DNA from 4 places in the Nocardia sp. NPDC059177 genome. Region 1 is predicted to be linked to each of the others. Evidence: riboswitches for the same ligand, from Rfam matches in the RefSeq annotation. Region 1 holds a riboswitch; each other region holds the start of a gene.

Region 1 (4,155 bases):
CACCAGATACAGGAAGAACGGTGCCCCGGCGAACGCGGTGATGATGCCGACCTGGATCTCCTGCGGCCGCGCCACCACCCGGCCCACGATGTCGGCGAGCAGCAGCAGGGTCGGACCGAGCACGGCCGACCAGACCAGCACCCACCGGTAGTCGGGCCCGGCGACCGCGCGGGCGATGTGCGGGATCACCAGGCCGACGAACCCGATCGGTCCCGCGACGGCCACCGCCGCGCCCGCGAGCAGCACCACCGCGCAGGCGCCGGTGGCCCGGACCGGGACCAGGCGGGTGCCGAGGGTGCGCGCCATGTCGTCGCCGATGGCGATCGTGTTCAGCGGCCGCGCGACGACCAGGGCCAGTACCGCGCCGACCGCGATGAACGGCGCTGTCCCGCCGAGGGATTCGAGATCGGCGCGGGCCAGCGATCCGACCACCCAGAACCGGAAGTTGTCGAACGTGGTCCGGTTCAGCAGGGTGACGGCGGTGGTGATCGAGGCCCACAGCGCGGTGCACGCGGCCCCGCCCAGTGCCAGCTTCACCGGTGTCGCGCCCCCGAATCCCAGCGAACCCAGCAGGTAGACGCAGGCCGCCGCGATCGCGGCACCGAGGAACGCGAACCACACGAAGCCGGCCGGGGTGGTCACGCTCAGCGCGCCCATGGCGAGCACAATCGCCAGCGAAGCGCCCGCGTTGATGCCCAGCAGGCCGGGCCCGGCGAGCGGGTTGCGGGTCAGGCCCTGCATCACCACACCGGCCAGGGCCAGCGCCACGCCCGCGAGCAGCCCGGCGAGGGTCCTCGGCAGGCGGATATAGCGCACGATCCGGTCGCTGTCGGTGCCGCGGAAGTCGGTGAACGCCGTGAGGGCCTGGTCGAGGGTGAGCGGGTGCGCGCCGATCAGGACGGAGGCGACGCAGACAGCGGCGAGCGCGGCACCGGCCAGCATCAGGCCGGTGCCGCGAACGGTGCGGGTCACCGTCCGAACAGATCGGGGTGGATCAACTCGGCGACCAGTTCGGTCGCGTGCGCGATCCGCACACCGGCGGCCCGGTCCGCGAACAGGAACGGATGCACCACGCCGTTGCGCACGGCGGTGAGGTTCGCGAAGGCCGGGTTGCCGACGATCCGGTCGACCTGCGGCTGCGCGTCGGTGCGGGTGTAGGTGGCCTTGCAGCACTGGCTGGTCAGGATGATGTCGGGATCGCGGGCGATCAGGCTTTCGGCGCCGATCGGGACATTGCGGCGCTCGGTGAGATCGGCGAAGGCGTTGACTCCGCCGGCCGCCTCGATGATCTGGGTGACGAAGTCGATGCCGCCCGCGACGGTGTAGGAGCCGTCGTCCTTGGGCGTGACGACCGCGACCCGCGGGCGTGGCGCGCCGGCCACCGTCGCGCGCACCGCCTCGATCCGGGTACTCAGCTGTGTGACCAGCTCGTCGGCCCGTCCGGCAACACCCCACAGCGCGCCGAGGTCACGCAGGTCGGCGTAGACATTGTCGAAACGCACGGTCTTCGGGTCGATCGCCTCGTCGGCGAGTCCGTCCGCGCTCGGGCACAGCGGGCTCAGCACCCAGGTCCGCACGCCGAGTTCGTGCAGGCTCGCCCGGGTGCCGACACTGTTCTGGGCCGAGGCGGCGAAGACGCCGTTGTAGCCCGACAGCACGAAATCGGGTGTCTGCGCGAGCAGTTCGTCACGGCTGGGCAGCTTCTCGGCATAGGCCGACTTCGCCTGTGCGTCCCGGTATTCGGGCAGTACTTCGGCGTCCAGGAACGCCGTGCCCACCAGCCGGTCGGTGACGCCGAGGGCGTGCGCGATCTCGATCGAGGGCTGGTAGGCGGCGTAGATCCGTTGCGGTGGCGCGTCGACGGTGATGTCGATTCCGCAGTTGGCGCGGGTCACGGCGTTCGCGCCGGTGGTCGCGGGGGCGGGTTGCACACCGCAACCGGTGACGACGATCGCGCAGGCGATCAGCGCGCCGGTACGTAGGCGCGCGAAAACAGACGGGGTCAAGGTGACGGCCTTCCAGGTCCTCGTGGAACGGTTACTGCGTGGCCGTGGCCGGTCTCCTGGCTGACGGGATTGCGTGCGCCGAATCCACCTTCCCAGGGCATCGGCCCCAGTGGCTCCGGGCAGCGTCTGCTGCCCGGAACGATTCGTCGCTCCCGATCACAGTGGCGAGGGCCGCACCGGTTTCCCACCGATTTCCCGAACACCACGGCTGCTGGACTCTAGCAAGATCGGTGCCGGGGTAGCGGGAGCACCCTGGTCGGACGTCCGGTCAGCGCGGGTCGGGGCAGCCGGTGCGGGCGGGCCGGCAATCAGTCTCCGCAGACAATGCCACGCCCGCGCGCGGCCGCACCACCTGTCCGACGACCAGGTCGCCCGGCGCGCTGATTGGCTCCCGTCACAGGATCGTGGTGTTCGCTGGCGGGCGGGGTCGGGGTGTCGTTCACTGTTCGGCATGAACGTCCGTGAACTGATCGACCGGAAGTCCGGTCGCCGGATCTCGGTGGTGGTGCCCGCGCTCGACGACGAGGACACGGTCGCCGGAGTGGTCGCCTCGGTCCGCCCGCTGCTGGGCGGGCTGGTCGATGAACTGATCGTGCTCGACGCAGGCTCCGCCGACCGCACCATCGCGCGAGCCAGGGCGGCCGGCGCCGCCGTCTACACCCGGGAGGAGGCGCTCCCCGAGGTGCCGCCGCGCCCGGGCAAGGGTGAGGTGCTGTGGCGCTCGATGGCGGTGTGCACCGGTGACCTGATCGTCTTCCTCGACGCGGATCTGGTGGAGCCGGACCCGTTGTTCGTGCCCACGCTGGTCGCCCCGCTGCTCGCCGACCCGGGGCTGGCCCTGGTGAAGGGTTTCTACCGGCGGCCGCTCGCCGGTGGTGCCGGGGTGGACGCCGACGGCGGCGGGCGGGTCACCCAACTGGTCGCCCGGCCGCTGCTCACCGCGCTGGCGCCCGCCCTGGCCGAGATCGTGCAGCCGCTCGGTGGTGAATACGCCGCCACCCGTGCGTTTCTCGGCGAGATCTCCTTCGCCAGCGGGTTCGGCGCCGAGATCGGCATCCTGCTCGACTGCTGGCAGCGCCGTGGCCTGTCCGCGATCACCCAGGTCGACCTCGGCGTGCGGCGGCACCGTCATCGGCCGACCCACGAACTGGCGGTGATGAGCAGGCAGGTGGTGGCGACACTGCTGGACCGGCTCGGCATCCGTGACTCCGGCATCGGCCTGGTCCAGTTCCTGCCGGGCGAGACCGGATGGCAGCGCACCCCGTCGGAGGTCAGCCTGGCCGACCGCCCACCGATACCGCGGATGGCCGCCGCGCACCGCGATATCGCCTGACAGACACCGAGCGCCGGTGCGGTCTACAGACCACACCGGCGCTCGGCCCAGATGTACTACGCGGCGACCAGGCCGAAGTCGAGCTTGATCAGCTGGTCGGCGCAGTCGAAGTAGCGGTCGTCGTGGGTGATCACGATGACCGTCTTCCCGCGGCGCTTGAGATCGGTGAGGATCTCTCGGTAGAACACCTCGCGGAAGCGCGGCTCCTGATCGGCGGCCCATTCGTCGAAGACGTAGATCTGGCGGTCTTCGAGCAGCGCCGTGAGCAGGGCCAGCCGCTTACGCTGCCCCTGCGACAGATCCACCGTCGACAGGCGCCCGTCCCGCACGGTCACCTTGTGCGCGATCTGCAACTCGTCGAGGTAGCGCTGGACCTCGGAGTCGATCCCCGGCCGCGCGAACCCGAGATAGTCCTCGAACAGATGGAAATCGGTGAACACCGCCGACGAATTCTGCCGGTACCACTCGATGTTGTCGTGGTCGATCCTCTCCCCGTTGAGCGACAACGACCCCGTGCGTGGCACATACAGACCGGTGATGAGCTTGGCCAGCGTCGACTTGCCGCTGCCGTTGCCACCGACGATGAACGAGATCTGGCCCGGCTCGAAGACCAGGTCGATCGGCCCGAGCCGGAAGCCGCTGTCCTCGGACTCGTCGAGTCCGGGCGGCGGGCCCAGCGGCACCGGACGCACGTCCGTGGCACCGTGATCGATCCAGTTCTTGCCGTTCACATCCGGTCCGGCCGACGGACGCGCACCCGGATGTGCCGGATGATGACCGGGTCCGGGATGTCCGTTGTTGCCGCGCGGCGGCGGA
Region 2 (4,155 bases), on a different contig from region 1:
TTCTGTTCCCGCAGAGCCCGCGCGAAACCCTCGGGCCCGAGAGTGAGCAGACGCTGACGCGAACCGTCCGGCGGCGGCAGGGTCAGGTCGATCGCGGGCAGCTTGTCATACGGGTACACCGTGGTCGGCCGTTCACCGTGCGGCTTGTTCACCGTCACATCGGCCAGGTAGCTCAGGATCTTGGTGCCACGGTCAGCCGAGGCACGCGAGGTGAGCAGCTGCGGACGTTCATCGATGAACGAGGTGGTCACCCGGCCCGCCTGGAAATCGGGGTCGTCGAGCACCGCCAGCAGGAACGGGATATTGGTCGTGACGCCACGGATGCGGAACTCGGCCAGCGCGCGACGAGCACGCGCGGCAGCAGCGGGCAGATCACGACCACGACAGGTCAGCTTGACCAGCATCGAGTCGAAGTAGGCACCGATCTCGGCACCCAGATTCGCCCCACCATCCAGACGGATACCCGCACCACCCGGCGTGCGATAGGCAGTGATCCGCCCGGTATCGGGCCGGAAACCATTGGCCGGGTCCTCGGTGGTGATCCGGCACTGCAACGCCGCACCACGAATCGACACCGTCTCCTGACTCAAACCCAGATCGGACAGGGACTCCCCCGCCGCGATCCGCAACTGCGCCTGCACCAGATCCACATCGGTGATCTCCTCGGTCACCGTGTGCTCCACCTGGATCCGCGGATTCATCTCGATGAACACATGATTACCGCGCTCGTCGAGCAGGAACTCGACCGTGCCCGCACAGCTGTAACCGATCTGGCGGGCGAAAGCCACCGCATCGGCGCAGATGCGTTCGCGCAGCGCGGGATCCAGATTCGGCGCAGGCGCCAGCTCGATCACCTTCTGATGCCGCCGCTGCACCGAACAATCCCGCTCGAACAGATGCATCACATTGCCGTGCTGATCAGCCAGGATCTGCACCTCGATATGACGCGGATTCACCACCGCCTGCTCGAGGAACACCGTCGGATCACCGAACGCCGACTCCGCCTCCCGCGACGCCGCCTCGATCGACTCACGCAACAGCTCGGGCGCGGCCACCCGCCGCATACCGCGACCACCACCACCGGCCACAGCCTTGACGAAGATCGGGTACTCGAGCTCGGCGGACGCGGCGAGCAACTCGTCGATATCGGCCGAGGGCGCGCTCGACTTCAAGACCGGCAGCCCGGCGGTGCGCGCCGCCTCGATCGCGGTCGCCTTGTTGCCTGCCATCTCGAGCACCTCGGCCGAAGGGCCGATGAAGGTGATTCCCTCACGCGCACACGCCGCCGCCAGGTCGGGATTCTCCGACAGGAAACCGTAACCGGGGTAGATGGCGTCGGCACCGGCCGACTTGGCCGCCTCGACGATCGCCTCGATCGATAGGTAGGCGCGAACGGGATGGCCCTGCTCACCGATCTGGTAGGACTCGGCTGCCTTCAGCCGGTGCACGGAATTGCGGTCCTCGTACGGGAACACCGCGACCGTTCCGATGCCGAGTTCGTAGGCCGCGCGGAAGGCACGGATGGCGATCTCGCCGCGATTGGCGACCAAGACTTTCGAGAACATTGGCCTACGGTACCCGGCCCCGGACCGGGGCCGGACAGGCAAGGTGGGTTCGTCGTATTCTTCACACCACATGCCCGCCGACCTGCGAAGTTGCGGTAATCCGGCCGTCACATCTCACCGCGCGGACCGCCAGGCGGTGCGGCCCGGCCGACCCGCGCGCAACCGCAGGTCACGGCCCCGCGCGCACGGCCGTGGTAGCTGCGGTCCCCGCACAGGCCTATGCTGGGCGGGCAGCTGGTTCGCCTGCGCGGTGGAAGAGTCGGAGCCCCGACCTCCCGCGCCGGCGTCGAAACTCGCACGGACAGCTTCCGTGCCGGGTGAGAGGGAACCCGGTGGGAATCCGGGACTGTCCCGCAGCGGTGAGCAGGAACGAACGCTGTCATCAGCACTGGGCACGATGCCTGGGAAGCGACGGCCAGTAGGTCGGTCGAGCACGACCGGTGCCCGCGAGTCCGAAGACCTGCCGACTGTGCCGGATACGCCGTATCCGGCGGCCACCGCCTCGTGGATCGGGCGCGCGGACCACCTCACCGACCTGTCCCGGCTGCGCCGGGGAGGTCTGTCCGGTCGTCGTGTCGTGCCCGCAAAAAGGCGTCGGCTCTCCCTGCACGACACTGGAGAAGCTCCGTGACTGTTTCCCCTACCCCGTTCACCGCAACGGTTCTCGGCCTGCCCCGGGTGGGCCCGAACCGCGAGCTCAAGCGGGCCACCGAGGCCTACTGGGCCGGCCGCGCCGACGCGGGCCACCTGCACACCGTCGGCCGGGAACTGCGCCGCGCGCAGCTGCTCGCGCTGCGCGCGGCGGGCCTGGACTCGGTGCCCGTCGGCACCTTCTCCTACTACGACCAGGTCCTCGACACCGCGGTGCTGCTCGGTGCCCTGCCGCCGCGCGTCGCCGGCATCGCCGACCCGCTGGATCGGTACTTCGCCGCCGCGCGCGGCACCGACACCGTCGCTCCGCTGGAGATGACCAAGTGGTTCGACACCAACTACCACTACCTCGTCCCCGAGATCGATGCCGAGACGGTCTTCACGCTGAATCCCACCAAGCTGCTGGCCGAGCTGGCCGAGGCGATCGAGCTCGGTGTCAGCGCCCGCCCGGTGGTGGTCGGCCCGATCACCTTCCTGAAGCTGGCCAAATCCACCGGCGGCGCGGCCCTGGACCGGCTGCCCGAGCTGATCACCCTCTACGGCGACCTGCTGATCCAGCTCGCCGAAGGCGGCGCGCAGTGGGTTCAGATCGATGAGCCAGTTCTGGTCACCGACCTGACCGACGCCGAGATCGCCCTCGTGCGCGACACCTACACCCAGCTCTCGGCGGTACCGCGGCGTCCGGCCATCCTGGTCGCCACCTACTTCGGGCATCCCGATGCCGCCCTCGGCGCGCTGGCCGACACGGGTATCGATGGCGTGGCGGTCGACTTCACCGCGGGCACCCGGGTCGCCGATCTCGCCTCGCTGCCCGCGCTGGCGAGCAAACTGCTCGTGGCGGGTGTCGTCGACGGCCGCAACATCTGGCGCACCGACCTCGACGCGGCCCTGAGCACGCTGGGCACCCTGCTCGGCAGCGCCGGTTCGGTCGCGGTATCGAGTTCGTCGTCGCTGCTGCACGTGCCGTACTCGCTGACCCCCGAGACCGGGCTCGACGAGCGGCTGCGGTCGTGGCTGGCCTTCGGTGCCGAGAAAGTCGCCGAGGTGCGCGTGCTGGCCACCGCCCTGACCACCGGCACCGACGCCGTCGCCACCGAGCTGGCCGCCGCGCGCGACGCGGCGCAGTCCCGGCGCACCGATCCGCGCCTGCACGTCGAGCAGGTCAGGGCCCGCCTGGCCGCCCTCGACGACAGCGACCTGAACCGTCTGCCCGCCGACGAGCGCCGCGCCCTGCAACGCGAGCACCTCGACCTGCCGCTGCTGCCGACCACCACCATCGGCTCCTACCCGCAGACCTCGGCGATTCGCCTGGCCCGCGCCGCGCTGCGCAAGGGCGAGATCGACGAGGCCGAGTACGTGCGCCGGATGCGGGCCGAGATCGCGGCGGTGATCACCTTGCAGGAGCAGCTCGGCCTGGACGTGCTGGTGCACGGCGAACCCGAGCGCAACGACATGGTGCAGTACTTCGCCGAACTGCTCGACGGCTTCGCCGCCACCGACAACGGCTGGGTGCAGTCCTACGGCACCCGCTGCGTGCGGCCGCCGATCCTGTTCGGTGACGTCTCGCGGCCGGACCCGATGACCCTGTCGTGGATCGGCTACGCCCAGTCGCTGACCACCAAGCCGGTCAAGGGCATGCTCACCGGGCCGGTGACCATCCTGGCGTGGTCGTTCGTGCGCGACGACCAGCCGCTGGGCGAGTCGGCCCGCCAGGTCGCGCTGGCCATCCGGGACGAGACCGTCGACCTGGAAGCCCAGGGCGCCCGCGTCATCCAGGTCGACGAGCCCGCCCTGCGCGAGCTGCTGCCGCTGCGCGCGGCCGACCAGCCCGCCTACCTGCGCTGGTCGGTGGACGCGTTCCGGTTGTCGACCGCTGGTGTGGCCGACACCACCCAGGTGCACACCCACCTGTGCTACTCGGAGTTCGGCGAGGTCATCT
Region 3 (4,155 bases), on a different contig from region 1:
AAGTCCCGGCTGTCCAAGCAGCTGGCCAGGATGGCCACGCGCGGACTCGTCGACCGCGTGCCCGCGCCCGACGACGCGCGCGGGATCATCGTCTCGCTGACCGAGGCGGGGCGCGAGGTGCTGCGGCGGGCCGCGCCCGAGCACGTGGAACTGGTGCGAGAGTTGTTCGTGGACAAGCTCACCGAGCAGGAGGGCGCCGCGCTGCGGTCGCTGTCGGCGAAGGTGATCGAGGCGGCCGACGGGATCTGTTCGCCGGGTTAACGAGCGCGGCCGCGCAGACGATGCACAGACGTCGGGGTTCGAGCTCTCGGACGAAGGGGCGGCCATGATCATCGGACGAACACTGGGCGTGATCGGCGCGGTCTGCGCGGTCGCGCTCGTCGGCTGCGCGGACGAGCAGCAACCCATCGACTATCCCGGGATGACCTTCCTGCCGTCGAGTGCCGCACCCACCGGCGAAGGCACGCCAGCGCCCGATGTCACGGCGCCGACCGGCGGCGGCACGCCGGCTCCCGACATCACGGCACCGACCGGCGGCGGCACTCCGGCACCGTCCGACGCCGGTTCCCCGGTCAAGACGCCCGCGCCCGTGCCGGGTCCGGCCACCGCCGTGGTGACATTGATCGCCGTCGACGCCTCCGGTCAGCCCCGCGACGGATTCGCCCTCGCGACGGCCGACCCGGTCAGCACCTTGAACTGCGCGGATGCCGTCCCGAGCCGGTCGGCGACAACGTCCGGCATCTACCACTGCGGCCCGTCCGCGGCCGCGGCCGATGTCTGCTGGCCCACCCCCGGCAAAACCGCCCTGCTCTGCGGCTCCGACCCCTGGCAGCGCACCCTGCGCGAATATCAGGTCGACCCGCCGCTCACCCCCATCGGCCGCACCGAATCACCCGAACCCTGGGCACTCGAACTCGCCGACGGACGCCAGTGCCGAATCCGCGTCGGCGGCGCCTGGGGCGGCCGCGCCGACGGCCTGGTCGGCGCCTACTCCTGCTCCGGCGGCCACGAGGTGGTCCTGCAACCTTCCGACTCCCGCACCGCCATCGACAAGTCCTCGAACACCTGGCAGGTCGCCGTCGGCCCACTCGGCTCGGGCAGCCCCGACTTCCCACTACCGGCGAAGATCGAGGTCCGCACGGCCTACTTCGCGGCCGCGCAGTGAGTCCGCGACCCGCGAGCGCCGCCGTCACGGGCAATGTCGCGATACCGATGAGCGGATACACCGAAACCGCCCGGTGGCGTTACAGTGTCGCTCGAACTACCGCGACGGGAACCAGGAAGCCGGTGTGAATCCGGCACGGTCCCGCCACTGTGACCGGGGAGCCGACCCCACCGAAGACCACGGCCGCCAGGCTGGAAGGTCGGGGTGCGCGTTGATCCGGGAGTCAGGATACTGACCTGTCGCGGACACCATCCACGGGCGAGGACCCGCGGCGGCGTGCGGGTGGCAGCGAGAAATGCCCTGATCGGTGACGGTGCAGGGGCGGTTTCGATCGTGGCCGGGTGGCGTGTGCTCGAGTCCTCTTCCGGACACGAGAGGACCGACCCGATGCCCGATCACCGGCCGCCCAGCGGCGAGATGTCGCGACGCAGGATGCTCGGCGGAACACTGGCCGCGGCCGCGCTGCCGTTTCTCGCCGGCGCGTGCGGCGGCACCGGATCGGCGGGCACCGGCGCCGAGCTGACCGTGACCGATCTGACCGGTCGGGTCGTCGAGCTGAGCGGTCCGGCCCGTCGGGTGGTGACGATCCCGATGCCGGCGGCGTCGATGATGGTGGCGGTCAACGGCGGCCCGGATGTGCTGGCCGGGATGAACGCGGCCTCGGCCACCGCGATCGAGAGCGGTTTCCTCGGCGAGGTGTATCCGCGCCTGCTCGACGTGCGCACCGATGTCGCCGGCGCCGAGTTCGCGCCGAATGTCGAAAGCATCCTGGCCGCGGAACCGGATGTGGTGATCCAGTGGGGCGATCGTGGGCCGGGGATCACCGAGCCGCTGCGCGCCGCGGGCCTGACCGTCGCCGAACTCAGTTACGGGACGCAGGCCGATCTGGAGGGCGCGGTGCGGATGTACGGCGAACTGCTCGGCAAGCGGGAGCGGGCGAGCCGGATCGTCGACGGGATGCGAACCACCCTGGACCGGATGCGCGCCGCCGCGCCCGCCGACCCGGCATGTTCGGTGCTGTATCTGTTCGGCGGCGCCGAGGCCATGCACGCCGCGGGGGCCGGTTCCTACAACCATTTCGTCATCGAACTGGCCGGTGCGCGCAACTGCGCCGCCGGGATCGGCCAGCAGCGCGCCACCATCGGCACCGAACAGCTGCTGGCCTGGGACCCCGACGTCGTGCTGCTCGGGAACTTCGGTCCGGCCCAGCCCGATGATCTCTACGGCGACCCGGCCCTGGCGACGTTGCGTGCGGTGCGTGAGCGCCGGGTGTACAAGGTTCCGCTCGGCGGCTACCGGTGGGATCCGCCGAGCCAGGAGTCACCGCTGATGTGGCAATGGCTCGCCGGCCTGGTGCACGGCACCCGCGCACCGGGGCTGCGCGCGGAGATCGTGCGCCAGTACGGCTTCCTGTACGGGGTCGAACCCACCGCCGCGCAGCTGGACGCGATGCTGGCGATGCCGAGTAACGGAGGCTCGCGCGACTATGCGGACTTCGGTCGTTGAGCAGACCGGAACCGAGCGTTCCGGAACCCGGCCGGTGCGCTGGTACTGCGTGCTGATCGGGCTGCCGGTCTTCGTGCTGGCGGTCGGGGTGCTGGCGCTGGGCGTCGGCCGCTACCCGGTGGCCGTCGACGAGGTGGTCCGCATCCTGCTCGGCCAAGTGTTCGAGCTCGAGCAGACCTGGTCGCCGACCCAGGAGGCCGCGGTACTGCGGGTGCGGCTGCCCCGCGTGCTGCTCGCGATGCTGATCGGCGCAGGCCTGGCCCTGTGCGGGGTGGTGTTGCAGGCGGTGTTCGGCAATCCGATCGTCAGCCCGCACATTCTGGGTGTGTCGTCGGGGGCGTCGTTCGGTGGCGCACTGGCCATTGTGCTCGGCTTGGGTTCGGCGGCACTGGTTTTCGGTTCCTTCGGGTTCGGACTGCTCGCCCTCGTCGCGGTGTTCGCGACCAGCCGGGGACGGCGGGCGGCGCCGTTGACGATCGTGCTGTCGGGCATGGTGGTCGGCGCGTTCTTCGCGGCGCTGGTATCGCTGCTGACGTATCTGGCCGACCCCTACGGCGAACTGCAGGCCATCGTGTTCTGGCTGCTGGGCAGTCTGGCCACCGCGAGCTTCGGCAAGGTCGCGATCGCGCTCGGCCCGGTCCTGCTGGGCGGCGCGCTGATCTGGGCCCTGCGCTGGCGGATCAACCTGCTCTCCCTCGGCGACGACGACGCCACCACGCTGGGGGTGCGGCCCGCGCCCTTGCGCTGGCTGTTGCTGGTGACGGTGGCCGCGATCGTGGCGGGGGCGGTCGCGGTGAGCGGTGTGATCGGCTGGGTCGGGTTGGTGGTACCGCACCTGGCGCGGCTGTGGGTCGGGCCGGATCACCGGGTGCTGATCCCGGTGACCGCGGGACTCGGCGCCGCTTACCTGACGATCATCGACACGGTGACGCGCACCCTCGGCGCCGCGGAGATTCCGCTCGGGGTGCTCACCGCCCTCGTCGGCGCGCCGGTGTTCCTGATCCTGCTGCAACGCAGCCGCCGCCGGATGTGGTCCGATGCCTGAACCCGCCTTGGCCGTGGAGTCGCTCGGCTACACCCACGACCGCGTGAACTGGCTGTTCCGCGAGGTCTCGCACCGGTTCGAGGCCGGTGAGGTGCTCACCGTGCTCGGCCCCAACGGGCGCGGGAAAACCACGTTGCTGCGCTGTCTGGTCGGTCTGGCCGCGCCGACCGAGGGCCGGGTCGCGGGCGCGGGCACGATCGGGTATGTGCCGCAACATCATCGGACGACGTTCTCCTACACCGCGTTCGACATGGTGCTGATGGGTCGCGCCCGGCACCTGCGCGCCGCGGCGATGCCGGGCAGACGCGACCGGGAACTGGCCGGCGCCGCGATGGCGCGCGTCGGGGTGGCGGAGTTGGCCGGGCGGGACTATCCGAGCCTGAGCGGCGGTGAGCGGCAATTGGTGCTGATCGCGCGCGCGATCGTGTCCGAGAGCCCG
Region 4 (4,155 bases), 210 kb from region 1:
CCGGTGGCCGTCGACGACGGCATCGAACTGCTCGGCACCCGCCTCACCGCCCCCGTGCACTGCGCCCCACCACAGAACAAGCCGACCGCCGAGGAACGGCACCGGTGCGCGCCGTTCCTGAGCCGCGAACTGGAATTGCTCGCCGATTCCCTGGCAGTGATCGTCGTCCTGGGCGCCTTCGGCTGGCAGGCCCTGTTCACGGTCCTGACCGAAGGCGGCTGGCGGGTGCCGCGGCCACGGCCACGCTTCGCCCACGGCGCGCGGGTGAGGCTGACCCATCCCGACGGCCGTGCCGTCACCGTGCTGGGCTGCTATCACGTCAGCCAGCACAACACCTTCACCGGCCGGCTCACCCCCGCCATGCTCGAGGACATCCTGCGGACAGCGAAAGGCATTGCCGCCGAACAGGAAGCGAGAAACCGATGACCCAGCGACCGAACGTCGTGGTGCGCCGCATCTACGACGACCCCGAACCCACCGACGGACAACGGGTACTCGTCGACCGGCTGTGGCCGCGCGGTGTCAGCAAGGAGCGCGCCGACCTGACCACCTGGTGCAAGGCGGCCGCGCCCTCCACCGACCTGCGCAAGTGGTACGACCACGACCCGGACCGGTTCGCCGAGTTCGCCCGCCGCTATCGCGCCGAACTCGACGACGCCGACCATGCCGACGCGCTCGCGGAATTGCGCACGATGGCCGCGCACGGACCCCTCACCCTGCTCACCGCGGCCCGCCGCGCCGATATCAGCGAGGCGACCGTGCTCGCCGACATCCTCGGCGCTCCCGCGAACTGACCCACACTCCCCGCGCCGGCGGAATTCATCTCGGCCGCTATAGATCCGCGGCAAATATTTGGCGACTATCCATGCGCGGTCATAGCCGAATGCGCAATCGTGCCGATAGAGTCGGGACCGATATCGCAATTACCACCGCATTCAGGGAAAGGCAATAGACGGCCGTTCAGCACGATGAAGGGATTGCGCGCAATGACCCGATCACATCGCGATGAGCACGAGGAACGATCTCGCACGCGCGCGATCGATCTGCATGTCTGGCGGGAAGTGACCAGAATCCGCACCGAATGGATCGTCGACCACCGCCTCACCCCCGCCCAGCGTCATGCCCTCATCGACGAGGAATCGGTCGACCTGACCGCCCGGATCACCGTCTTCGAATCGGTCGTGCTCGACGACCTGGTCGACCGCTGGAAAGCGGCCTACGGCTGGGCGATCCCCGACGACGCCATGCCGCTGGGCAAACTCACCGCCCTGGCCAGGGCCGATGCCCGTTCAGCGGTGCTGTGCGACAACCTCTACGCGCACATCCCGCCCGCGCTCATCGCCGAGCGGCACACGGCCACCGCCGCGGCGGCCACCCGCCGCCGCCGGCGCAGCGCACCCCCGCCGCAGCGCTGGCGCAGCCGTTCGGTGACCATCGCACCGGCGACGGAAATGGTCGTGATGCGCACCTGGGGCATCATCCGATCCTGCGATTTCACCGAACTCGCCTGCGCGCTCATCCAGGTACAGACCGATGACGGAATGCCCATTCCGGCGTCCCCGCTGGATCCACTGGCCGAGCAGATGTCCGCGGTCATCCACGACCAGCTCGTCGAAGAAGGCTTGCCACCCATTTAACAATCGGCAATTCTCCAGTTATCCGAATCGCCGGCTTCGTATGTCATTTCCGCCCGAACACAGCACGGCCGCAGGCAGATCCACGCACGCGCCGGCATGCGTAGGATGACGCCTGTCCGCAGGGAAGACCGGTGTGATTCCGGGGCTGTCCCGCAACTGTGAGGCTCGCGTGCGAGCCGAAGCCAGATACCTGCGGATGCAGTGCTGAACGGTCGTGATCACGTGGGTATTGATCGATACGCCGAACCGAGCCACCCCGGGTGGCTCGTTTCCGCATGTCTTCGTCGCGTGAGAACCAGACGCGATAGGAGCCACACATGCCGTCCTCGACGTTGCGTCGTCGGACCTTCCTGCTCGGTGGCGCGCTCGCCGCGGGCGCCGCCCTGACCGGGTGCAACCGGTCGCCGGCCGACGGCGAGGGTGCGGTCGACACCTTCACCGCCGCGTTCCAGGGTTCGGGTGCCGGCGAGGGCATCGACCCCGGCGTGAACACCCTGTTCATCGACGAGGCGAGAATGAAGTCGGTCTACGACGGCCTCTTCGAGATCGACGAGACGATGACGCCGATCCCCCGCCTGGCCACCGCCGCCGAGCCGAACGCCGACGGCACCCGCTGGCGGATCGCGCTGCGCGAGGCGCGCTGGCACGACGGCAAGGCCTTCACCGCCGACGATGTGCTGTACACGTTCGCGCGGGTACTCGGCCCGCCGCAGCGGCGGCCGTTCATCGGCGCCTCCGCGCTCGAGCACGTCGATCTCGCCCAGAGCCGGGCCGTCGACGCGCGCACGGTCGAGATCGCGCTGCGCGAGCCCTCCTTCGAATTCCTGATCGCGCTGTCGGCCTACGGGACCAAGATCGTGCAGAACGGCGCCACCGACTTCGACCACCCGGTCGGCACCGGCCCGTTCGTCTTCGAATCCTTCGAGGCGGGCAGGCAATTCGTCGCCACCGCCAACGACCACTACTGGGACGGCGCCCCGGCGATCCGCCGGTTGCGGATCGTCAGCGCCGAGTCCGATGCGCGGCTCTCGGCGGTGCAGAGCGGCGAGGTCGACTACGCCGACAACCTCACGCCCTCGGCGGCGCGCACCCTCCAGGGCCGGAGTGGGCTGAGCCTGACCGCGATACCGAACAGCGGTATCCACTTCTTCGCCATGAAGACCGATCGGGCACCGTTCGACAACCCCGACGTGCGCCGCGCGGTGATGCGGATGCTCGACCGCGACGAACTGGTGAAGATCGCCCTGGAAGGCCAGGGCGAGGTGTCCAACGACGTGTTCGGCAAGGGTTTCCAGCACTACGCCGAACTGCCGCAGCACACCTACGATCCCGACGAGGTGGGCAGGCTGCTGCGCCGCGCCGGTGTGCGCGACCTGTCGTTCGACCTGTTCACCGCGCCGGTGGCACACGGATTCGTCGAAGCGGCCCGGCTGTTCGCCGAGCACGCGCAACGCTGCGGGGTGCGGGTGAACGTGGTGCTCGGCGCCAAGGACACCTACTACACCGACGCACTGTCGACCGGGCACCTGACGATGGGACAGTCCGGGCCGCTGGCGATTCCGAATCATTTCGCGTCGCGCCTGCTCACCGGATCGCCGCAGAACCGCACGAAGTGGTCCGATCCGGAATTCGACGCCCTCTACGCGAAGGCCCAGGCCACCCCGGGTGTCGAGGATCGCACGGCGATCTATCGGACCATGCACGAGATTCTGCACGATCGAGGAGGATTCGTGTTCTTCGGGACCACCGCGTGGAACAGTGCCGCGCGCGACCGCTTCCAGCAGGTACCCACCGCCGTGCCGAACTCGCACGGCTGGGCCCGCTTCGACCGGGTGCGCGTCCGATGACCGCGCTGGACGCGGCCAGGGCCCGCTACTGGATCGACCGCTGGGATCGCCAGCAGGAGCACTACATGCCCGACCGTGAACAGCGGTTCGAGGTGATCGGCGATGTCCTCGACGAACTCCGCGAACGCGAGGACCTGCTCATCGTCGATCTGGGGGTCGGCCCCGGCACCCTGGCACAGCGACTGCTCGACCGCTTTCCCGCGGCGCGGGTGGTCGGCGTCGACGCCGATCCGCTGCTGCTGGGGCTGGCCGACCGCGCGCTCGGATCACCCCGGTTCCGTACCGTTTCCGCTGATCTGCGCCGCGAGGGCTGGCTCGATGCCCTCGCACTGGACCGGGTGCCCGACGCCTTCGTCAGCACGACGGCGCTGCACTGGATGAACCGCGATCCGCTGCGTGAGCTCATCCGCGCGTGCGCGGCGGCACTGAAACCCGGCGGGGTGTTCATCGACGGCGACCATCTCTACGAAGGTCCCGCCGGTCCGCGCCTGGACGCGCTCGGCAAGGCCATGACGGTCCGGCGCGCTACCCGCCGGGGCACCGCCGACGCCGAGGACTGGGCGCAGTGGTGGGACGCGGTGCACCGGGCGCCCGAACTCGCCGAACTGGTCCGCTTGCGCGACGGCGGTTTCGAGCACACCGTGCACGACCGGCCGACCGTCCACGACTAC

What was found. A riboswitch is a leader RNA that binds a small molecule or an ion and turns the genes downstream of it on or off. The one in region 1 is predicted to bind cobalamin.
Region 2: it holds a riboswitch for cobalamin, as region 1 does, so the genes downstream of both, metE (5-methyltetrahydropteroyltriglutamate--homocysteine S-methyltransferase) here and ACFXK0_RS07655 (ABC transporter substrate-binding protein) in region 1, are expected to answer to the same signal.
Region 3: it holds a riboswitch for cobalamin, as region 1 does, so the genes downstream of both, ACFXK0_RS15230 (ABC transporter substrate-binding protein) here and ACFXK0_RS07655 (ABC transporter substrate-binding protein) in region 1, are expected to answer to the same signal.
Region 4: it holds a riboswitch for cobalamin, as region 1 does, so the genes downstream of both, ACFXK0_RS06575 (ABC transporter substrate-binding protein) here and ACFXK0_RS07655 (ABC transporter substrate-binding protein) in region 1, are expected to answer to the same signal.

Annotation. Positions count from the first base shown of each region.
Region 1 is NZ_JBHZBX010000004.1:253,416-257,570, forward strand. It holds gene ACFXK0_RS07650 (FecCD family ABC transporter permease) at 1-972, opposite strand, end outside; gene ACFXK0_RS07655 (ABC transporter substrate-binding protein) at 969-2,006, opposite strand; cobalamin riboswitch at 2,035-2,228, opposite strand; gene ACFXK0_RS07660 (glucosyl-3-phosphoglycerate synthase) at 2,458-3,339, shown strand; gene ACFXK0_RS07665 (ATP-binding cassette domain-containing protein) at 3,396-4,155, opposite strand, start outside.
Region 2 is NZ_JBHZBX010000001.1:77,526-81,680, forward strand. It holds gene ACFXK0_RS00375 (pyruvate carboxylase) at 1-1,565, opposite strand, end outside; cobalamin riboswitch at 1,851-2,048, shown strand; gene metE (5-methyltetrahydropteroyltriglutamate--homocysteine S-methyltransferase) at 2,193-4,155, shown strand, end outside.
Region 3 is NZ_JBHZBX010000010.1:95,874-100,028, forward strand. It holds gene ACFXK0_RS15220 (MarR family winged helix-turn-helix transcriptional regulator) at 1-261, shown strand, start outside; gene ACFXK0_RS15225 (hypothetical protein) at 326-1,165, shown strand; cobalamin riboswitch at 1,232-1,420, shown strand; gene ACFXK0_RS15230 (ABC transporter substrate-binding protein) at 1,553-2,671, shown strand; gene ACFXK0_RS15235 (FecCD family ABC transporter permease) at 2,652-3,716, shown strand; gene ACFXK0_RS15240 (ABC transporter ATP-binding protein) at 3,709-4,155, shown strand, end outside.
Region 4 is NZ_JBHZBX010000004.1:41,007-45,161, reverse strand. It holds gene ACFXK0_RS06590 (uracil-DNA glycosylase) at 1-426, shown strand, start outside; gene ACFXK0_RS06585 (DUF488 domain-containing protein) at 423-794, shown strand; gene ACFXK0_RS06580 (hypothetical protein) at 987-1,637, shown strand; cobalamin riboswitch at 1,719-1,850, shown strand; gene ACFXK0_RS06575 (ABC transporter substrate-binding protein) at 1,955-3,484, shown strand; gene ACFXK0_RS06570 (class I SAM-dependent methyltransferase) at 3,481-4,155, shown strand, end outside.